Regions from separate parts of the Streptomyces sp. NPDC006923 genome, predicted to be linked through region 2. Evidence: riboswitches for the same ligand, from Rfam matches in the RefSeq annotation. Region 2 holds a riboswitch; the other holds the start of a gene.
The links. Region 2 has a riboswitch for glycine ahead of gcvT (glycine cleavage system aminomethyltransferase GcvT). Riboswitches for the same ligand answer to the same signal wherever they lie in the genome.

Region 1: it holds a riboswitch for glycine, as region 2 does, so the genes downstream of both, gcvP (aminomethyl-transferring glycine dehydrogenase) here and gcvT (glycine cleavage system aminomethyltransferase GcvT) in region 2, are expected to answer to the same signal.

What each region holds. Positions count from the first base shown of each region.
Region 1 covers NZ_JBEYIF010000020.1:111,076-122,488, reverse strand. Annotated here, with positions in the region: gene ABZ707_RS29630 (FHA domain-containing protein) at 1-711, shown strand, start outside; gene ABZ707_RS29625 (MerR family transcriptional regulator) at 729-1,466, shown strand; gene ABZ707_RS29620 (bifunctional nuclease family protein) at 1,519-1,992, shown strand; gene ABZ707_RS29615 (MerR family transcriptional regulator) at 2,253-2,741, shown strand; gene ABZ707_RS29610 (DNA polymerase IV) at 2,812-4,335, shown strand; gene ABZ707_RS29605 (PRC-barrel domain-containing protein) at 4,230-4,628, opposite strand; glycine riboswitch at 4,742-4,840, shown strand; gene gcvP (aminomethyl-transferring glycine dehydrogenase) at 5,021-7,906, shown strand; gene ABZ707_RS29595 (DUF5999 family protein) at 8,035-8,241, opposite strand; gene ABZ707_RS29590 (hypothetical protein) at 8,565-9,173, opposite strand; gene ABZ707_RS29585 (glutamate--cysteine ligase) at 9,676-11,199, shown strand; gene ABZ707_RS29580 (CPBP family intramembrane glutamic endopeptidase) at 11,386-11,413, shown strand, end outside.
Region 2 covers NZ_JBEYIF010000006.1:486,629-498,041, forward strand. Annotated here, with positions in the region: gene glyA (serine hydroxymethyltransferase) at 79-1,347, opposite strand; gene gcvH (glycine cleavage system protein GcvH) at 1,400-1,777, opposite strand; gene gcvT (glycine cleavage system aminomethyltransferase GcvT) at 1,866-3,014, opposite strand; glycine riboswitch at 3,163-3,260, opposite strand; gene ABZ707_RS15550 (AAA family ATPase) at 3,479-4,150, shown strand; gene ABZ707_RS15555 (enhanced serine sensitivity protein SseB) at 4,256-4,996, shown strand; gene ABZ707_RS15560 (enhanced serine sensitivity protein SseB C-terminal domain-containing protein) at 5,282-6,067, shown strand; gene ABZ707_RS15565 (ABC transporter permease) at 6,608-7,606, shown strand; gene ABZ707_RS15570 (ABC transporter substrate-binding protein) at 7,664-9,421, shown strand; gene ABZ707_RS15575 (ABC transporter permease) at 9,494-10,501, shown strand; gene ABZ707_RS15580 (ABC transporter ATP-binding protein) at 10,498-11,413, shown strand, end outside.

The DNA.
Region 1 (11,413 bases), on a different contig from region 2:
GGTCAGAGCGGTGGAGCTCCGGAGGGCAGGGGCGCGTCGTCTGTTGACCCTGCCGGTCCCGGCCGCATAGGTTTTGGGGAGACATCAGCCTCAAGTACGGGTGGAGGGTTTTCCTCGGATCCGTACGCATCCGATGCCCCCAGGGGGCAGTCGCGGCAGGAGGACCCCACCATGGCGGGCTTGCCGGTGTGTACGAGGTGTGGGCACCGCAACGCGGAGGCCAGTCGGTTCTGCTCCAACTGTGGGGCACCGCTGCGGCCCGGGGTGCCCCCGGAGCGTGCGTCGGAGACGACCTCGACGATCTCCATCTCCGGTCTTGAGGCGTACGACTCCGAGGTGACCGGCCAGACGGCGCTTCCGTCGCTGTCGCCGGAGGCACAGGCGGCCGTCGACGCGCTGCCGATGGGTTCCGCGCTCCTGGTGGTGCGCCGCGGTCCGAATTCGGGCAGCCGCTTCCTGCTGGACAGCGAGCTGACCACGGCCGGCCGTCATCCGCAGAGCGACATCTTCCTGGACGACGTGACCGTGTCCCGCCGCCATGTGGAGTTCCGCAGGGGCGCGGACGGTCACTTCACCGTCTCGGACGTGGGCAGCCTCAACGGCACCTACGTCAACCGTGAGCGGATCGATTCGGTCCCTCTGTCGAACGGCGACGAGGTCCAGATCGGAAAGTACCGGCTGGTCTTCTACGGGAGCCAGCGGGGCGTGTGACCCCTCAGGGAAGGTCCATGCTGCGAACACCGTCGGGCGGTGCCGGTCACGGCACCGCCCCCGCGGGTGGCCCGCTGGTGAGCATCGGCGCGGTGCTGTCCCACCTGCGGGAGGAGTTTCCCGAGGTCACCATCTCCAAGATCCGGTTTCTGGAGGCGGAGGGCCTGGTCGAGCCGTGCAGGACGCCGTCCGGCTATCGCAAGTTCAGCCCCGGGGACGTCGAGCGGCTGGCGCAGGTGCTGCGGATGCAGCGTGATCACTATCTCCCGCTGAAGGTCATCAGGGAGCAGTTCGAGGCCCTCGGCCGCGGCGAGGGCCCGCCGCCGCCCGGTGCCCAGCGGGAGCGTGCGGACGGCACCTGGGACACGGGGAGCGAGGTCCCCACCGCGGCACGGGTCGGCCGGGAGGAGCTGCTGGCCGCCGCCGAGGTCGGCGAGAGCCGGCTCGACGAGTGGGAGTCGTACGGCCTCATCGTCCCGTTGCCGGACGGCGGGTATGACGCGGAGTCCGTCACCGTCGCCAAGCTGGTCGCGGATCTGGGGAAATTCGGACTGGAGCCGAGGCATCTCAGGATCATGAAGGCGGCCGCCGAGCGTGAGGCCGGGCTGGTCGAACAGGTGGTGGCGCCGCTGCGCCGGCACCGTAATCCGCAGACCAGGGCCCATGCGGAGGCGACCACGAAGGAGCTGGCCGCGCTCTCCGTACGGCTGCACGCGGCACTGGTGCGGACGGCTCTCGGGGTCCGGCAGCACTGACGCCGGGGAGTCCGACTACCCAAACCGGCCGGGCACGTCCTAGGGTTACTGTGTGAACGAGCTCGACGTTGTGGGTGTCCGGGTGGAAATGCCCTCCAATCAACCGATCGTGCTCCTGCGTGAAGTGGGAGGCGACCGCTACCTCCCCATCTGGATCGGACCGGGGGAGGCCACCGCCATTGCCTTCGCCCAGCAGGGCATGGCCCCGGCGCGGCCATTGACCCATGACCTCTTCAAGGACGTCCTTGAGGCGGTGGGCCAGGAGCTCACCGAGGTCCGGATCACGGACCTGCGTGAAGGGGTCTTCTACGCGGAGCTGGTCTTCGCCAGTGGGGTCGAGGTGAGCGCCAGGCCGTCCGACGCCATAGCGCTCGCCCTGCGCACGGGCACGCCGATCTATGGCAGTGACGGGGTTCTGGACGATGCGGGCATCGCCATCCCGGACGAGCAGGAGGACGAGGTGGAGAAGTTCCGCGAGTTCCTCGACCAGATCTCTCCGGAGGACTTCGGGACCAATAGTCAGTGAGCGGCCGGTGAGCGCTGGACCGGGTTTCGCCAGCGCATTCGAGCAGCCTTTCCCCGAAATGGGACACGGGAAACCACACTCAGGGTGATTATCACTCGGCGTGGCGAGTGTGGCGATCGTTGACGCGCCCCTGGTGACTGCCTACCTTCGACAGGGCAGTTCAAGGACGGAGGGTCGGCGTGAGAAGCAGCGGCGACGGTACGGCGGCAGGCGGGCCGTATCCGCTTCACGGCAGTGCGGCCGACCCCGGTGTCGAGACCGTGGGATACCGGGGCCCGACCGCCTGTGCGGCGGCGGGCATCACATACCGCCAGTTGGACTACTGGGCCCGTACGGGGCTGGTGGAGCCGAGTGTGCGTCCGGCATACGGATCGGGCACCCAGCGGCTCTACAGTTTCCGCGATGTGGTCGTACTCAAGATCGTGAAGCGGTTCCTGGACACCGGGGTCGCTCTGCAGAACATCCGGGCGGCGGTCCAGCATCTTCGGGCCGGCGGTTTCCGGGACCTTGAGCGGGTGACGCTCATGAGTGACGGCGCGACGGTCTACGAGTGCTCCTCACCGGACGAGGTCGTGAGCCTGCTCCAGGGCGGCCAGGGGGTCTTCGGCATCGCGGTGGGTGTGGTGTGGCGGGATGTGCAGGCGGCGCTGTCCCAGCTCCATGGGGAGAGGATCGACACCGGCGAGACGCTCGTCGGCAACAATCCGGCGGACGAACTGGCCCGGCGGCGCCGCGACCGCGCGGTCTGAGCTCCTCCCGGCGCTGCGGGGCCGCCGTGCCCGCGACCGATTGTCAGTGGCGTGAGGCAGCATCGGTGGGGTGAGATCCGCGCCGACCATCCTGCATCTGGACATGGATGCCTTCTTCGCAGCGGCGGAGCAGGCGGCGAAGCCGAGTCTGCGCGGAAAGCCGGTGGTGGTCGGTGGCCTGGGCCCCCGCGGGGTGGTGTCGACCGCGTCGTACGAGGCGAGACGGTTCGGGGTGCACTCGGCGATGCCGATGGCGCAGGCGAGACGCCTCGCGCCGAACGCCGCTTATCTGGTGCCGCGTTTCAGCGTCTACCGCGCCATCAGCGAGCAGGTGATGGAGCTGCTGGCCAGGCTCTCCCCGCTGGTGGAGCCGCTCAGCCTGGACGAGGCCTTCGTGGATCTGGAGGCAGGCGGTTCTGCCGACGACACGGCCTCGGCGCGGGCGGCGGGGGAGCGGCTGCGCCGGGACATCAGAGCGGTGACGGGGCTCACCGGCTCGGTGGGGCTGGCGGGCTCCAAGATGCTGGCGAAGATCGGCTCGGAGCAGGCGAAGCCCGACGGGCTGGTCCTCATCGAACCGGGCACGGAGCGCGAGTTGCTCGGGCCCATGCCCGTGAGGACGCTGCCCGGCGTGGGGCCGGCGACCGGTGAACATCTGAGACGGGCGGGGATGACCACGGTCGCCGAGCTGGCCGAAGCCGGTGAGGACGAACTCGTACGGCTGCTGGGGAGGGCGCACGGAGCTTCGCTGTACCGGATGGCGCGCGGATACGACGACCGGCCCGTGGTCTCCGAGCGCGACGCCAAGTCGGTGTCGGTCGAGGACACCTTCGATGTCGATCTGCATGACCGGGTGCGGGTGCGGACGGAGGTCGACCGGCTCGCCGACCGCTGTGTGGAGCGGCTGCGGGCGGCCGGACGCTCGGGCAGGACCGTCGTCCTCAAGGTGCGGCGGTACGACTTCTCGACGCTGACCCGTTCGGAGACGCTCCGCGGGCCCACGGACGATCCTGGAGTGGTGCGGGAGGCCGCGGGGCGGCTGCTGGAGGCGGTGGACACCACGGGCGGGGTGCGGCTGCTGGGCGTGGGCGTGACCGGCCTCGCGGACTTCACACAGGAGGATCTCTTCGCCCAGGCGGCGGCCCATGAGGCGGCCGCTCATGAGGCGGCCGCTCGTCAGGCGGCCGGCGACGGCGTGCCCGAACACGACCGGGCGCCGGAGCCGGAGAGCGGCCCGGAGCCCGCCCCTGAGGCCGCGACCGGGGCCGTGGTGGTGGCCGGGACGCCCGCCGAGCGGCGCTTCCCGGCCGGACACGATGTGCGGCACAACGTGTTCGGGGCGGGCTGGGTGCAGGGCAGCGGGCTGCGAAGGGTCACCGTCCGGTTCGAGGAGCCGGGGTCGGCGCCGGGGCGGGTGCGGACGTTCTGGGTCGACGACCCCGATCTGGAGCTGTCGGAGCCGCTGCCGCTGGTGCCCGCGCCGCCGGATCAGTCGTCCTGGCCGGCCAGCCGTCCGAAGTCGCGTTCCCCGTCGTGGTCGGACCGGGACGCGGGCCGCTCCGGCGGCTCGGGTTCGGGAAGGGCCAGTCCGTAGTGGTGGTAAAGCTGGAGCTCCTGCTCGGGGGAGAGGTGGCGGCCGACGCCGAAGTCCGGGGCGTCCTTGATGAGGGCGCGTTCGAAGGGGACGTGGAGCGCGTCGTCGGCGAGAGTGCTGGGGGCGAGGGGGACGAAGGCGTCGCGGCTGAAGAGGCCGGTGCGGACGGCCGCCCATTCAGGGGCTCCGGTGGCGTCGTCCAGGTACACCTCGTCCACCGTCCCGAGCTTGTGGCCGTCACGGTCGAACGCCTTGCGGCCGATCAGGCTGCGCGGATCGATGTCGGTCTCCACGGTCCCTCCAACTGGTCGCAACTGAACGTAAATAATACAAAAGTGCAGATTGGTGGCATCGGCCACTCGAAAACAGTGCCCCGGAGCACGCTGGTAGGCTGGCTGGCGGCTGCTGACCCCGTGCGGGAGAGTCTTCCGGTGAGATCATCGGAGGACGCCGAAGGAGCAAATCCTCCCCGGAATCTCTCAGGCCCCTGTACCGCACGGACGAGGTCACTCTGGAAAGCAGGGCGGGCGTCGGACAACATCCGCTCTCACCGACGGTGAAAGCCGGGCCGCCTCCGGGCGGGCCGGTGAAGCTCTCAGGTCGAGATGACAGAGGGGGAGGCCGTCCGGGCACCCGCACCGCCGCCGGTGCCCTCGCAGGTCGTGTCAGACCAGGAGGCCTCCGCATGACCCCCAACCGCATTCCGCTCTCACAGCTCGAACGGGGCACCCCCTTCGAGCAGCGCCACATCGGGCCCGACGCCGCGGCGCAGGCGAAGATGCTCGCGCAGGTCGGCTACGGCTCGCTCGACGAGCTGACCGCCGCCGCGGTGCCCGACGTGATCAAGAGCGCGGAGGCGCTGAGGCTTCCCGCCGCCCGTACCGAGGTGGAGGTCGAGGCCGAGCTGCGCACGCTCGGCGACCGCAACCAGGTGCTCGTGCCGATGATCGGTCTCGGTTACTACGGCACCTTCACTCCGCCGGTGATCCTCCGCAATGTCATGGAGAACCCAGCCTGGTACACCGCGTACACGCCGTACCAGCCGGAGATCTCCCAGGGCCGGCTGGAGGCGCTGCTCAACTTCCAGACGGTCGTGGCGGACCTGACCGGTCTGCCGACCTCGGGCGCCTCCCTCCTGGACGAGGGCACCGCCGCGGCGGAGGCGATGGCGCTGGCCCGCCGGGTCGGCAAGGTCAAGGACGGCGTCTTCCTGGTCGACGCCGACGCCCTGCCGCAGACCATCGCCGTGATCAGGACCCGCGCCGAGCCGACCGGCGTCGAGGTGGTCGTCGCGGACCTGAGCGAGGGCATCCCCGCCGAGACGGCCGAACGCGGAGTCTTCGGCGTGCTGATCCAGTATCCGGGCGCGTCGGGGGCGGTGCGGGACATCAGGCCCGTCATCGAGCAGGCCCACGAGATCGGCGCCATTGTCACCGTCGCCGCCGACCTGCTCGCGCTGACCCTCCTCACCTCGCCCGGTGAGCTGGGCGCGGACATCGCGGTCGGCACCTCACAGCGCTTCGGCGTGCCGATGGGCTTCGGCGGACCGCACGCCGGGTTCATGGCCGTCCGTGAGAAGTTCGCGCGCAGCCTGCCGGGCCGGCTTGTCGGAGTCTCCGTGGACGCCGACGGCAACAAGGCGTACCGGCTGGCGCTGCAGACCCGTGAACAGCACATCCGCCGTGAGAAGGCCACCAGCAACATCTGCACCGCTCAGGTGCTGCTCGCCGTGATGGCGGGCATGTACGCCGTCTACCACGGCCCCGACGGGCTGCGGAGCATCGCGCGGCGCACCCATCGCTATGCGACGCTGCTCGCCGAGGGGCTGCGCGCCGGCGGCGCCGAGGTCGTGCACGACACGTACTTCGACACGCTGACCGTCCGGGTGCCGGGCCGGGCCGCCGATGTGGTCGCCGCCGCCCGCGAGAACGGCATCAACCTCCACCGGGTGGACGCCGACCATGTCTCCGTCGCCTGCGACGAGACCACCGGACGCGTTCAGCTCACCACCGTGTGGCACACCTTCGGGATCGAGGGTGACATCGAGGCGCTGGACGCGGTCACGGACGATTCCCTGCCCAAGGGCTTCCTGCGTACCGACGAGTACCTGACGCATCCCGTCTTCCACCAGCACCGTTCCGAGACCGCGATGCTGCGCTACCTGCGCCGGCTCGCCGACCGCGACTACGCGCTGGACCGCGGCATGATCCCGCTGGGCTCCTGCACCATGAAGCTGAACGCGACCACCGAGATGGAGCCGGTCACCTGGCCCGAGTTCGGCGCGCTGCACCCGTTCGCCCCGGCCGAGCAGGCACAGGGCTATTTGACGCTCATCAGGGAGCTGGAGGAGCGGCTGGCCGAGGTCACCGGCTATGACGCGGTCTCCCTCCAGCCCAACGCCGGTTCGCAGGGCGAGCTGGCCGGTCTGCTGGCCGTACGGGCGTACCACCGGGCCAACGGCGACACGGATCGTACCGTCTGTCTCATCCCGTCCTCCGCGCACGGCACGAACGCCGCGAGCGCGGTCATGGCCGGGATGAAGGTCGTCGTGGTGAAGACGCGTGAGGACGGCGACGTCGATGTCGAGGACCTGCACGCCAAGATCGAGCAGTACGGGGACGAACTCGCCGTGCTGATGGTCACCTACCCGTCCACCCACGGTGTGTTCGAGGAGCACATCAGTGACATCTGCGCGGCGGTGCACGACGCGGGCGGCCAGGTGTACGTGGACGGCGCCAACCTCAACGCGCTGGTCGGGCTGGCCAAGCCCGGCAAGTTCGGCTCGGACGTGTCCCATCTGAATCTGCACAAGACGTTCTGCATCCCGCACGGCGGCGGTGGCCCGGGTGTGGGTCCCGTCGGCGTCCGGGCCCACCTGGCCCCGTATCTGCCCAACCACCCGCTCCAGCCCGCGGCGGGCCCCGAGACGGGCGTCGGACCGGTCTCGGCGGCTCCCTGGGGCTCGGCCGGGATCCTGCCGATCGCGTGGGCGTACGTACGCCTGATGGGTGGCGAGGGTCTCAAGCGCGCGACGCAGGTCGCCGTGCTCGCGGCCAACTACATCGCCAAGCGCCTCGAACCGCACTACCCGGTGCTGTACACCGGTCCCAACGGACTCGTGGCCCATGAGTGCATCGTGGACCTGCGGCCGCTGTCCAAGGCCACCGGCGTCAGCGTCGACGACATCGCCAAGAGGCTGATCGACTACGGCTTCCACGCGCCGACGATGTCGTTCCCGGTCGCGGGCACGCTGATGATCGAGCCCACCGAGAGCGAGGATCTGCACGAGATCGATCGTTTTTGCGCGGCGATGATCGCGATTCGCGCGGAGATCGAGCGGGTGGCGTCGGGCGAGTGGCCCGCGGACGACAACCCGCTGCGCAACGCCCCGCACACGGCCGCCGCGCTGGGCGGGGAGTGGGAGCACGCGTACACCCGCGCCGAGGCGGCCTTCCCGGCCGGTGTCTCGGCCGCCGACAAGTACTGGCCGCCGGTCCGCCGGATCGACGGTGCGTTCGGCGACCGCAATCTGGTCTGCTCCTGCCCGCCGCTGGACGCGTACGACCACTGAGCAGGGACGCCTCGGCAGGGGCGTCGGAAGGGCTGCCCTGCGGGGCGGCCGCATGTCGGGGCCGGTGCGCGGGATCGTCCGCGGGCCGGCCCCAGCCGGAAGGACGGCGGCGGGGCCGCCGGACGGCATCAGGCCGCCGTCACCACCTGCTCGGTCCGCAGCGGCCGGTGCGGAGCGATGATCTGTCCGTCCGGCAGCAGTTCACCCGTGTCCTCGAAGACCAGGACGCCATTGCACAGCAGACTCCAGCCCTGCTCGGGGTGGTGTGCCGTCAGTCGGGCGGCGTCGCGGTCGGCGGAGTCGGCTGAAGGACAGGCTGGCTGGTGCTGGCACATGGGTGAGTTCTTTCGCTGTGTCGTGGCGAGTGTCCTGCGGCTCGGTGTGGTCATGGCCGCCCCCCGTATCTGTTTGGTCCAGTCCTAGTGTTGCCCTAGAGACGGTAATCCGCAGGTATTTCGCGGCAGCGCTTCCCTATGCTCAATGACGTGTCACCCGGCCGGACGGTTCGGCTCAACTTCACTGTCTTTTCGGGTGGTTCGGGGGGGCCGGTCCGGGCTAGTCCGGATGGGCAGTCCTGTGCCCCGCGGCCTGGGGCGGATGCCAGAGGTCGCGGGGCACAGGACTGCCGCCCCCATGAGGCCGGCCGGCCGAAGGCGATTCAGGCGGGGGTGCGCAGGAGCGGCGCCGGGGTGAGCCGCAGCCCGATCACCGGCAGCAGCTCGGCGACGCGATGCGGGCGGTGCGCCGCGATGCCCGGCGGGGCGGGGGCCAGGGGCACCAGGACGTCGGAGGCCGTGGGCGAACCGGTGGAGGCGTCCGCCTCCGTGTCCGTGTGCAGCCAGAGCGTGAGCATGTACAGCTCGGGCACCGAGAGCAGCCGGGGCTGATAGGCGGTGCCCAGGCTCTCCGCCTGGCGTACGGCGCGTTCGGTGGCGGTGACGTAGGGGCCCTCGAAGAAGCGCGAGAAGGCCCAGCCGTCCGGGGTGAGCATGGTGTCGGCTGCGGCCACGGCGTGGTCGCCGGCGCGGATCAGGAAACGCCAGCCGACCAGTCTGGTCCGCGGGACGCGGCCCTCCGGCGTGGCCGTCCGGCCGGCCGGGGTGACCTGGTCGAGTACATGGACGGGAAGCGGGAGCTCGGGGCTCAGCGGTCCCTGGACGGACTGCAGAGCGGGCGTGTGGGCGTCGCGGACGGCCGTGGGGGAACCGAGTGCCGCGAGAACGCTGCGCAGGGCGGGCGCGGGGGCCGGGGAGACATGCAGCGGCATGGTGGGTTGCCTCTCACTCAGGAGACAGGGTGACGCGTGAGGTGGAGCATGGGCGTGTGCGGACGTCGCTGTCGGCATATGCGGGGTCGGAGGTAGGCGTCAGGGCTGTGCGGCCGGACGCGGGCTCTCTGCCTTGTACCGCAGTTTATACGACACGTGTTCACATCATGTTTCTTCTAGCGTTCATGGATATTGCGGGCAAGTCACTATCAGGTCCTTCTCCCGCGAAATTTCCGTCGATAAACAGTGAACGCAGGCGCCTGGCCTGCGTCGATTCGTCCGACGGGGTCGGCCGAAACTCGTTGGCTTTTTCAACGACGGTCATATGCCCGTAACGGAACATCGCCGCGTCATGCCAAAGGAATGTGCCGCACGACCGCTGCCGGCACTCTACCGGGCGTCAGACGTCCGTGGGACGTTACGGATCACTCTGTGTGGGCATTATCGATCGTGACGCGAGCGGCCAAGGCCGCGGGTTGCCCACTCGAGGAGGGACACTTCGATGGGGGAGAAGGTCGGGACGAGCGGTTCAGCCCTGTCCGATCGGCGGAAGTACCGCAGGAAGCTGCAGCAGTGCCTGGCGGTGCTGGAGCGACTCCTGGCGGAGGAGAGGTTCGACCGGCCCAAAAACCTGATGGGTCTGGAGATCGAGCTGAATCTGGCGGGCTCCGACGGCATGCCCCGCATGATGAATACGGAGGTTCTGAAGCGCATCGCGAGCGGTGATTTCCAGACCGAACTCGGAATGTTCAACCTGGAAGTCAATGTCGCCCCGCACCGGTTGGACGGCCGTGTTCTCGATCAGCTTGCCGAGGAACTGCGCACCGGCCTCGGATATGCCCACCGCAAAGCGAGCGAGGTGGACGCGGGGATCGTGATGATCGGAATTCTCCCGACGCTCGGCCAGCATGATGTGGTCTCCGCGAATCTCTCGGACGTCGACCGCTACAAGCTCCTCAACGAGCAGATGGTCGCGGCCAGGGGCGAGGATTTCACCCTGGACATCGAGGGCGTCGAACGGCTGACGTCCGCGTCGGCGTCGATCACTCCGGAAGCCGCCTGCACCTCCGTGCAACTGCATCTCCAGGTCACCCCCGACCGCTTCGCGGATGTCTGGAACGCCGCTCAGGCCATGGCGTCCGTGCAGGTGGCACTGGGTGCCAACGCGCCGTTCCTGTTCGGCCGGGAGCTGTGGCGGGAGTCCAGGCCGCCGCTTTTCGAACAGGCCACCGACACCCGCCCACCGGAGCTGAAAGCACAGGGCGTGCGCCCGCGGACCTGGTTCGGTGAGCGCTGGATCGACTCCGCCTATGACCTGTTCGAGGAGAATCTGCGGTATTTCCCTCCGCTGCTGCCGATCTGCGACGACCAGGATCCGATGCGTGTCCTGGACGAAGGCGGCATGCCGGGCCTCCAGGAACTGGTCCTGCACAACGGCACGGTGTACCGCTGGAACCGGCCCGTCTACGAGGTCGCCGACGGCGTACCGCATCTGCGCGTGGAGAACCGTGTGCTGCCGGCCGGTCCCACGGTCACCGATGTGATCGCCAACGCCGCCTTCTACTACGGTCTGGTGCGGGCGCTCGCCGAGGACACCAGGCCGGTGTGGCACAGGCTGTCGTTCGAGGATGCCGCGGAGAACTTCGATGTCGCCTGCCGTCACGGCATCGACGCAGAGCTGCGGTGGCCCCGCCCCGGCCGGGCCGCCGGCACCACCACCGTGCCGGTCGTGAAGCTCGTACGCGACGAACTGCTGCCGCTCGCCGCGGCCGGGCTCGACGCGTGGAACATCGCGCCCGCCGACCGCGACTTCTATCTCCAGGTGATCGAGGAGCGCTGCAAACGCCGGGTGAACGGAGCATCGTGGCAGGTCGAGACCTTCCACCGGGCGCTGGAGGCGGGGCTGGGACGGGACGCGGCGCTCGCGGCCACCACTCGCCGCTACAGCGAGCTGATGCACCAGGGGGAGCCGGTGCACACCTGGCCGGTGGGGCTTCCGCCGGCGTCCGCCGGGGGCGCGGCCTGAGAAGCGCCGCACGGGCCCGGGGCTGACCCGTCCGTGCGGCGCCGCGGCTGTCGTGGCCGCCCGCGCCCCGTCCTCCCGAGCCGGCCCGTCCCCACCGCCATGCGTGGCGAACGGGCCCTGCCCGCGCCCGTCACATACTCGTCGGGCAAGCTGTGACGTCATGTCGCACGCGAACTGGAGGCGGGTGTGCAGGAGGAGGCGGGACGCGAGGCCG
Region 2 (11,413 bases):
GCCCCTCGGAGGGGCCGTTCTTCTCGAAAAGGCCGTTTCCCTTGAAAGGCCCCGCGAGGGCCAATCGCTCCGGAATCCTCAGAGACCAGGGTAGAGCGGGTGCTTCTCGGCCAGTACGGAGACCCGGCCTGCCAGCTCGGCGCGGTCGAACGACGGCTTGAGCGCCGCCGCGATGATCTCCGCGACCTCGCTGAAGTCCTCCGCGCCGAAGCCGCGGGTGGCGAGCGCCGGGGTGCCGATCCGCAGACCCGAGGTGACCATCGGGGGCCGCGGGTCGTTCGGGACGGCGTTGCGGTTGACCGTGATGCCGATCTCGTGAAGGCGGTCCTCGGCCTGCTGACCGTCCAGCTCGGAGTGGCGCAGGTCGACCAGGACCAGGTGGACGTCCGTACCACCGGAGAGGACGGAGACGCCCACCTCGGCGACGTCCGGCCGCACCAGGCGCTCGGCGAGGATACGGGCGCCCTCCAGGGTGCGCTGCTGGCGCTCCTTGAACTCCTCCGTGGCCGCGACCTTGAAGGCGACCGCCTTGCCGGCGATGACATGCTCCAGCGGGCCGCCCTGCTGGCCGGGGAAGACCGCGGAGTTGATCTTCTTCGCCAGCTCCTGCGTGGAGAGGATCACTCCGCCGCGCGGGCCGCCGAGGGTCTTGTGCGTGGTCGTGGTGACGACATGCGCGTGCGGCACCGGGTTGGGGTGCAGGCCCGCGGCGACCAGACCGGCGAAGTGCGCCATGTCGACCATGAGGTACGCGCCGACCTCGTCCGCGATCCGGCGGAAGGCCGCGAAGTCGAGCCGGCGGGGATACGCCGACCAGCCGGCCACGATCAGCTTGGGCCTGGACTCCTTGGCGAGCCGCTCGACCTCGGCCATGTCGACCTGGCCGGTCCCCTCGTCGACGTGGTAGGCGACGACGTTGTAGAGCTTGCCGGAGAAGTTGATCTTCATACCGTGGGTCAGGTGCCCGCCGTGGGCGAGGTTCAGACCCATGATGGTGTCGCCGGGAGAGAGCAGCGCGAACATCGCGGCCGCGTTCGCCTGTGCGCCCGAGTGCGGCTGTACGTTCGCGTGCTCGGCCCCGAAGAGCGCCTTGACACGGTCGATGGCGATCTGCTCGACGACATCGACGTGCTCGCAGCCGCCGTAGTAGCGGCGGCCCGGGTAGCCCTCCGCGTACTTGTTGGTCAGTACGGAGCCCTGGGCCTCCATGACCGCGACCGGAGCGAAGTTCTCCGAGGCGATCATTTCGAGGGTGGACTGCTGACGGTGGAGTTCGGCGTCGACAGCGGCGGCGACGTCCGGGTCGAGCTCATGGAGCGAGGTGTTCAGAAGCGACTTCGAAGACATCACAGTCCCTGGGGTCTCAGTTGCCGTGGGCACGTCGGTGCCCGCAAGCACGTCAGTTGCCGGAGAACTCTGTGTACTCGTCGGCGGAGAGCAGGTCCTTCGGCTCCTCCGCGACGCGCACCTTGAACAGCCAGCCGCCCTCGAACGGGGCGGAGTTCACCAGCGAGGGCTCGTCCACGACGTCCTGGTTCGTCTCGACGACCTCACCGGTCACCGGGGCGTACAGATCGCTGACCGACTTGGTCGACTCCAGCTCGCCGCAGGTCTCGCCCGCGGTCACTGTGTCACCCACCTCCGGAAGCTGGACATACACGACATCGCCGAGGGCGTTGGCCGCGTGCTCCGTGATACCGACCGTCGACACGCCGTCCTCGGCGGCCGTCAGCCACTCGTGCTCCTTGCTGTAACGAAGCTGCTGGGGGTTGCTCATGAGGTGAATTCTCCTGTACGCGGGGGAGTGCTGAGGAACGGATGTCTTACGGACCGAGACGGCCCCGGGCGTACCCGGGACCGGCGGGTCACTTCTGACGCTTGTAGAAGGGCAGTGCGACGACCTCGTACGGCTCGTGCGAGCCGCGGATGTCCACTCCCACACCGGCCGTGCCGGGCTCGGCGTGCGAGGCGTCGACGTACGCCATGGCGATCGGCCTGCCCAGGGTCGGGGAGGGGGCGCCGGAGGTGATCTCGCCGATGGTCACTCCGCCGGCGACGACCTGGTAGCCGGCGCGCGGGACCCGGCGGCCCTCGGCGACCAGGCCGACCAGCTTGCGCGGCGGGGCGGACGCGGCGCGCTCGGCGGCGGCCTCCAGCGCCGGGCGGCCGACGAAGTCGCCGTCGTTCGACGTCTTCTCGAACTTGACCACCCGGCCCAGGCCCGCGTCGAACGGGGTCAGGCCGGTGGTCAGCTCGTTCCCGTACAGCGGCATGCCCGCCTCAAGACGGAGGGTGTCGCGGCAGGACAGCCCGCAGGGCACCAGACCGACGCCCTCGCCGGCCTCGGTCAGCGCCTGCCACAGCCGCTCCGCGTACCGGGGCTCGACGAAGAGTTCGAAACCGTCCTCGCCGGTGTAGCCCGTACGGGCGATCAGGGCGGGCACACCGGCCACGGTGCCGGGCAGGCCCGCGTAGTACTTGAGCTCGTCCAGCGGGGCGTCGGTCAGCGACTTCAGGATGCCCGGGGACTCCGGGCCCTGGACCGCGAGCAGCGCGTACGCGTCGCGGTCGTCGCGCACCCCGGCGTCGAAACCGGCCGCGCGGGCGGTCAGCGCGTCCAGCACGGTCTGGGCGTTGGAGGCGTTGGCGACGACCAGGTACTCGTCCTCGCCGAGGCGGTAGACGATCAGGTCGTCCAGGATCCCGCCGTCCTCCTGGCAGATCATCGTGTAGCGGGCGCGGCCCACCGCGACAGCGCCGATATTGCCGACCAGCGCGTAGTCGAGGAACCGGGCCGCCTCAGGACCCGAGACGGTGATCTCGCCCATGTGGGAGAGGTCGAAGAGGCCGGCCCTGGTGCGGACGGCGTTGTGCTCGTCGCGCTCACTGCCGTACCGCAGCGGCATGTCCCAGCCCGCGAAGTCGGTCATGGTCGCGCCCAGGGCGCGGTGTACGGCGTCGAGCGCCGTACGGCGCGGGCTGCCGGGGGTGCTGCTCGGCGGGACATGGCTCATCGGTGTGGCTCCCAGGGCATGACGGGCGAGGACGGTCCTCCCCATCTGTCATCGGAACCTGAGAGGTTCACCACGACCGCGCGTACGGACGGTCGTGACTTGCACCTTGGGTGGGGCCGCAGCACTGCGGCCCGCTTTTCAGATCTGCCTCATCCACGCGGTACGGGGCCTGAGAGATTCAAGGGAGGAACTTGCTCCTTCGGCGCCCGGCGCACACGGTGACCGGGACTCTCCCGCGTGGATTCAAACGGCCGGTATGCAGTTGGCGGGCACATCATCGCACGCGTCGGCGCCGAGGGCGCGATGGAGCCCGTGGACCGGGCGGGACTTCCGGACCGCCCCGGCGGCGCGCCCGGCCCCTGACGCGCCGGGCGCCATGAAAAGCTTGTACGGCATTACCATTTCTTTACACTTCATGGGGAAGGGACATGTGCCAGGGTGACTGAGCTGACAGGGGGACGGCGATGAGGTCGCACGGGGTCGGCACGTATGCGGCGACGGCGGGGGTGCCCGCCCGGCGGGAGGCCCGGGAGGCGATGACGCGGCCCGCGCCGCTGGTCCGGGACCTGCGGGCGCGAGACGGCCGGGGGCCGACGGGCCTCGCCTTCGCCGCCGGAGACATAGTGGTCGTCTCGGGGCTGCCGGGCAGCGGCAAGTCGACACTGATCCGGCGGGCCGCCGCGGGCGGCGGAATCGATTCGCAGGACGCCAGGGACCGCTGGGAGCGACGGCTTCCCGGGCGGCTGCCCTACGCCGTCTACCGCCCGCTCGTCCGAATCGCGCACTACGCGGGGCTGCGCCGCGCGCTGCGCTCCGGCGAGAGCGTCGTCGTCCATGACTGCGGTACGCAGACCTGGGTGCGGCGCTGGCTGGCCCGGGAGGCCCGCAGGCGCGGCCGGCGGCTCCATCTCGTCCTGCTGGACGTCGCACCCGAGGTCGCGCGCGCGGGCCAGCGGGAACGCGGCCGCGGTGTCTCCGGTTACGCGTTCGCCCGGCACCGCCGCGCGGTGGGCGGTCTGATCGCCGCGGCCGAGACGGGACGCCTCCCGCGCGGTTGCGCCTCCGCCGTCCTGCTCGACAGGCAAGCGGCGGGAGCGCTGGGCAGCATCGCGTTCCCGGCGCCGCGCGGAGAGTGAGCGGCGGCCCGGCGCCCCGGCCCCGGCTCTGCGCCCGCCTGGCCCGCACGGGGCCCGTCCCGCGGCGTTAGGGTCAGCGGCAGCAACGTGGGCGGAGGGAAGACCGTGAATACAGCATGGCCGGGCAATGAGCTCGAAGAGGTGCTCAGCGCCTCGCTCGGGAGCGACGCGGCGGGCGGGCGGCTGGTCGAGGTGCTCGGCAGAAGCCAGATCTGGGTGCCGCTGCCCAACGGCGGCGGGCCCGAAAGCCCCCATCTCGATCTGCCGACGATCGAGCTCGAAGGCGCCCCGTACGTCCCGGTGTACAGCTCCGAACAGCAGTACCTCCAGTGCGTCGGCGCCCATATGTCCTTCACCGTCGCACCGGCCCGCGACTTCGCCCGGGGGCTGCCGCCGGGGCTCGGTATCGCCGTCAATCCGGGCGGCGCGGTCGGCGCGCCGCTGCCGCCGCTCGCCGTGGCCGAGCTGTGCCGGACGGGCCGCAGCCCGCTCGACGGCCCCGCGTCCGGCGGACGCGTACGGCTCTTCGAGCCGGACTGGCAGGAGGATCCGGTTGATTTCCTCACCGCCGCCGCGGCCGAGTTCGAGGCGGCCGGTGTGGTGCTGTCCGCCCGCCGCGCGCTCGCCAGCGTCGAGGGCGAGTCCCCGGTGCTGTTCATAGGCGTCCAGCTCTCCTCCTGGGAGGCGGCCGAGCGCAATGTCCCGATGGACGCGCTGGGCCGGGCGCTGGGCCGGGTCCAGGTCGGCTGGCCGGTCAATCTCGTCCTGCTGGACGTGGCCCAGGACCCGGTCGGCGACTGGCTGCTGGCGAAGGTGCGTCCCTTCTATCAGCGCGGGTACGTCTGAGCCCGGCCGGAACGGGCAGGTGCCGTTCGTCGGCGCGGTGGACACGGCGCCGGTATAGCGCCGGACATATCAGTCGTCAAGTCTGTGTCAGCACCGCCGCCTAAGCTGGTTTGATGGTCGGCGCGGCCGGTGCGGCCGTGGCGGGGATCCCGGCGGCCGTCGCCGGACGCGGTGTCCCCGGGGCCGCCGCACCGCCCGGCCGGACCCGGCACGAAGGACGGCCGGCGCCGCCGGGACCTCGGGGGAGCTGGCCGAATGGTGGATCGAAGAGGGGCGGGACCCAGAGTGAGCGCGTCAGGCACCGCTGCGACCGGGCAGGTCGAGCACATGCTGAGCCAGGTGACGCCGGGGCGCTACGACGCGTACGAGGCGCTCCTGCACGCTCTCGCCGAGGACAGCGTCTGGATGCTGCTCTGGCACGGCCGGGCCGGTTCGCCCGAGGCCCAGTACGGCAACATGGAGATCGACGGACTGGGCTACGCGCCCTGCGTCACCTCCGCCCAGGAGCTCGCCGTCAGCGGCTGGAACCGCGCGCACGAGGTGGTCACGGGCCGTGACATCGCCCGCGCCCTCTACCCCGACCGCTGGGGGATCTGGCTCAATCCGCACGCTCCCGGCGGCGGCGTCGGCATCCCCTGGCTCGATCTGCGCCGGATCGCCACCGGCCTCGACCGGATGCCGGCCGGCCCGCTGCGGCTCTCGGACCCGGCCATCGAGCTTCCGCAGTTCTACGCCCAGCTCACCCAGAACGCGCACCGCACCCCCGTGGTGCGCTCGCTGCGCCGCGCCTGGGTGCAGCCGGCGCTCGGCGCCCCGTATCTCGCGATCGGTCTCGACCTCTACGACACGAGCCCGGCCGCCGTGGACTCCGTACGCGCGATGATGCGGCAGTCGGTCGCCGCCGTCCCGGACGGGCTGCCCGTCTCCACGGTCGCGATGTCCGACGAGTACGACCCCGTGACCATGTGGCTGCGTGTCAACTCCCGTCCGTTCTACGACCGCGAGGCGCACGCCGCCCCGGAGTCGCCCACCGGCTACGGCTACCCGCCGCCCGCCCAGCGCCCGTACTGAACACCGGACGTACACACGCGGAACACGTGTCGTACGGCCGCCGGTGCGTGAGGACGCCCGGTCGACCGCCGGAAACATCCGCTTATGTCCCACTTGTCCGTGATGCGGCCCTCCGGCCCCCGGTCGCTGTTACCGGCGGGCACCCCGTGTCGTGTCGGGGGAGTAAACCGCGCACTCCGGGCGGATCACTCCGCCGAACGCTTCCATACGTCCCCAATTCCCTGGTTTATAGGGTCCTTTGGGGGACATGCCCGACCTATTGGATGTGTGGCGGGGTCGGTCCGCTGAGGAGGTCACGGTGTTCGGATAACGGAAACCCTATAAACGCATCACGGTTGAGCAACCATTCCCCTGCGGGGCTGGCGGGTGATCGCAAAGTCCCTGAAGACTCCACGGAGCAAGTGGTTTAAGTCGTGTGCGATGCGCTTTACAGAAGCGGTTCCCGCCACCGGCAAGCCACGAGTACCAACGATCTGAACGTGCCGCTACTGCGGCGGTCATGAGCCGACCACCGTCGGCCAAGAGAGGTCTCCAGCACACATGACGGCACCTATCGAGACCACCGGGCCGGCGGCGAACGCGCAGCCCGAGGCCGTGCTGAAGGGCGTCGAGTCCAAGCAGATCGAAGGCCGCTCGCTCGGACGAATCGCCTGGACCCGCTTCAAGCGGGACAAGGTGGCGGTCGCCGGTGGTGTCATCGTCGTGCTGCTCATCCTGATCGCGGCCCTGTCCCGCCCGATCCAGTCGCTGCTCGGCCTCGACCCGAACGCCTTCAACCAGGACCTCATCGACCCCAACACCACCCTGCCCAAGGGCGGGTTCGGCGGAATGAGCTGGGACCACCCGCTGGGCGTGGAGCCCAAGTTCGGCCGCGACATCTTCGCGCGGATCATCGAGGGTTCCTGGGTCTCCCTGGTGGTGGCCTTCGGCGCCACCGTGCTCTCCAACGCCATCGGCGCCGTCCTCGGCGTTGTCGCGGGCTACTACGGGGGCCGGGTCGACACGGTCATCAGCCGGATGATGGACACCTTCCTGGCCTTCCCGCTGCTGCTCTTCGCGATCGCCATCTCGGCCACCCTCCAGGGCGGTGCCTTCGGCCTTTCGGGCCTGCCGCTCCACATCTCCGTACTGATCTTCGTGATCGGCTTCTTCAACTGGCCGTACATGGGCCGGATCGTCCGCGGTCAGACGCTGGCGCTGAGGGAGCGGGAGTTCGTGGACGCGTCGCGCGGGATGGGTGCGCGCGGTCCGTACATCCTCTTCAAGGAACTGCTCCCGAACCTCGTCGGGCCGATCATCGTCTACTCGACGCTGCTCATCCCGACCAACATCATCTTCGAGGCGTCGCTCAGCTTCCTCGGCGTGGGGATCCAGCCGCCGCAGGCTTCCTGGGGCGGCATGCTCAACCAGGCAGTCGACTTCTACCAGGTCGACCCCCAGTACATGGTCGTACCGGGCCTCGCCATCTTCGTCACCGTGCTGGCGTTCAACCTGCTCGGTGACGGCCTGAGGGATGCGCTCGACCCGCGCAGCCACTGACGTCTGCCGGACCGAGCCTTTGTCCGATTTTCAATTACGAAGGGGTAACCGACCATCATGCGAAGGTCAGCCGTGACCGCACTCGTGGTCATCAGCAGCGCGAGCCTCCTGCTCGCAGGCTGCAGTAAGGCCGAGGACAAGGGCGGTGACGGTAACGGCGGAGCCAAATCCGCCGGAGCCAACGCCGCCACCAAGGAGGTGACCAACGTCTCCGACAAGAAGGGGGGCACGGTCACCTACGCGATGGCCGACGTGCCGGACTCCTTCGACCCCGGCAACACGTACTACGCGTACATGTACAACTTCAGCCGGCTGTACGCCCGCCCGCTGATGACCTTCAACCCGGCTCCCGGCGCGAAGGGCAACGAGCTCGTCCCTGACCTCGCCGAGTCCAAGGGCACGCCCAGCGACGACGGCAAGACCTGGACGTACAAGCTCCGCGCGGGCGTCAAGTACGACGACGGCACCGCCGTCACCTCGAAGGACGTCAAGTACGCCGTCGAGCGCTCCAACTTCGCCCGTGACGTGCTGTCCCTCGGTCCGAACTACTTCCAGCAGCTCCTGGAGGACAAGGACAAGTACAAGGGCCCGTACAAGGACAAGAGCGACAAGGGCCTGGCGTCCATCGAGACGCCGGACGACCAGACCGTCGTCTTCCACCTGAACAAGTCCTTCGCGGACTTCGACTACCTGGTCAGCGCCCCGCAGACCGCTCCGGTGCCGAAGGCCAAGGACACGGGCGCGGACTACGTCAAGACCATCGCGTCCACCGGTTCCTACAAGTTCCAGAGCTACGAGGACGGCAAGCAGGTCGTCCTCGTCAAGAACCCGAACTGGGACGCGAAGACGGACCCGCTGCGCAAGCAGTACGCGGACAAGATCGTCGTCAACCTGAAGGTCGCACAGGAGACCATCGACAAGGACCTCCTTGCCGGTAACACCCAGGTCGACCTCACGGGCGTCGGCGTCGGGACCCAGACCCAGGCGCAGATCCTGAGCGACCCGAAGCTGAAGGCCAACACGGACAACACGACCGGTGGCCGTCTCGTCTACATGGCGATCAACTCCAAGGTCAAGCCGTTCGACAACGTCGAGTGCCGCAAGGCCGTGCAGTACGCCGTCGACAAGGTCTCCGTGCAGACCGCGATGGGCGGCCCGATCCGCGGCGACATCGCCACCACCGTGATGCCGCCCGACGTCATCGGCTACCAGAAGTTCGACACGTACCCGACCCCGGGCAACAAGGGTGACGTCGCCAAGGCGAAGGAGCACCTGAAGGCCTGCGGTACGGAGAAGATCTCGACCTTCATCACCGCGCGCAGCGACCGTCAGAGCGAGGTCGACGCCGCCACCGCGATCGTCGCCGCGCTGAGCAAGGTCGGCATCGACGCCAAGATCAAGCAGTACCCCGCCGGCAAGTACTTCACCGACTACGCGGGTGTGCCGAAGTTCACCGTGGACCAGAAGATCGGTCTGATGATGATGCAGTGGGGTGCCGACTGGCCGACCGGCTACGGCTTCCTGCAGCAGATCGTGCACGGCAAGGCCATCGGCCAGTCCGGCAACACGAACCTCTCGCAGCTCAACGATCCGACGATCAACAAGCTGCTGGACACCGCGATCTCCAACACGGACGAGGCGGCCCGCAACACGGCCTACAACGAGATCGACAAGAAGGTCATGGACCAGGCGGTCATCGTCCCCCTGACCTACTTCAAGGTCCTGCTGTACCGCTCGCCCGCCGCCACCAATGTCACCTCGACCGCTGCCTTCAGTGGTCAGTACGACTACCTCAACATCGGCACCACGAAGTAGTAGCCCCGGAAGGCAGGTGAAGGCATTGATGCCCGCGGGCCATTCGGCCCGCGGGCATCAGCGCCGGTCCCCGTGATCTCGTACATCATCCGCCGGTCGATCGCCGCAGTGATCCTGCTGCTGGTCGTCAGCGCGGTCACCTTCGGCATCTTCTTCCTGCTGCCGAGAATGGCCGGGCAGAGCGTCGATCAACTGGCACAGCAGTACATCGGCAAGAACCCCACGCCCGAGGACATCGTGGCGATCAAGCGGAACCTCGGCCTGGACCAGCCCCTGTACGCGCAGTACTGGGACTTCATCAAGGGGATTGTGGTAGGCGCCAATTACGATCTCGGCCCCACCACCGCGCACTGCAACGCACCGTGCTTCGGCTACTCCTTCAAGACTCACGTCGAGGTCTGGCCCCAGATAACGGACCGGCTGCCCGTCACCATCTCGCTCGCGGCCGGCGCGGCGGTCATCTGGCTGCTCTCCGGTGTCACCATCGGCGTCATCTCCGCGCTCAAGCCCGGGTCGTTCTTCGACCGCGCGGCCATGGGCGTGGCTCTCGGCGGCGTCTCGCTGCCCATGTTCTTCACCGGGCAGGTCGCCCTGCTGCTCTTCACCTACCAGTGGCCGATCTTCGGCCGCGAGTATGTGCCCTTCACCGAGAATCCGTCGCAGTGGGCCAACACCCTGATCCCCGCGTGGTGCTCTCTCGCTCTGCTCTACTCCGCGATCTACGCCCGGCTCACCAGGGCCGGGATGCTGGAGACGATGAGCGAGGACTTCATCCGCACGGCCCGGGCGAAGGGGCTGCGCGAACGGAACGTCGTCACACGGCACGGCCTGCGGGCCGCGCTCACACCGATCGTCACCGTCTTCGGTATGGACCTCGGTCTGCTGCTCGGTGGAGCGCTGATCACCGAGACCGTGTTCTCGCTGCACGGCGTCGGTGAGTACGCGGTCCAGGCGATCACCGACAACGACCTTCCCAAGATCCTCGGCGTCACCCTGCTGGCCGCCTTCTTCGTTGTGATCTGCAATCTCCTGGTGGACCTGCTGTACGCCGCCGTCGACCCGCGGGTGAGGCTCTCGTGACCGAACTGTCCAAGACCGGCGCCCCCGTGGCGGAACCCGTCGTCGACTCGCCCGCACCCACCGCGTTCCTCGAAGTACGGGACCTCAAGGTCCATTTCCCCACCGACGACGGTGTGGTCAAGTCCGTCGACGGGCTGTCCTTCCAGTTGGAGAAGGGCAAGACCCTCGGCATCGTGGGTGAGTCCGGCTCCGGCAAGTCGGTCACCTCCCTCGCCGTGATGGGCCTGCACCGCCAGGGCGCCCGCAGCAAGAACGTGCGGATGTCCGGCGAGATCTGGCTGGACGGCAAGGAGCTCGTCTCCGCGGACCCGGACGAGGTCCGCCGGCTCCGCGGCCGCGAGATGGCGATGATCTTCCAGGACCCGCTGTCCGCGATGCACCCGTACTACACGGTCGGCAGCCAGATCGTGGAGGCGTACCGCGTCCACAACAAGGTCAGCAAGAAGGCCGCGCGCGCCCGCGCCGTCGAGATGCTCGACCGGGTCGGCATCCCCGAGCCGCACAAGCGCGTGGACGGCTATCCGCACGAGTTCTCCGGCGGTATGCGCCAGCGCGCCATGATCGCGATGTCGCTGGTCAACAACCCCGAGCTGCTGATCGCGGACGAGCCGACCACGGCGCTGGACGTCACCGTCCAGGCGCAGATCCTCGACCTCATCCGCGATCTCCAGAAGGAGTTCGGCTCGGCGGTCGTCATCATCACCCACGACCTGGGTGTGGTGGCGGAGATCGCCGACGACATCCTGGTGATGTACGGCGGCCGCTGCGTCGAGCGCGGCCCGGTCGACAAGATCTTCTACGAGCCGCAGCACCCCTACACCTGGGGCCTGCTCGGCTCGATGCCGCGCATCGACCGTGAGCAGACCGACCGTCTCATCCCGGTCAAGGGCCAGCCGCCGAGCCTCATCAACG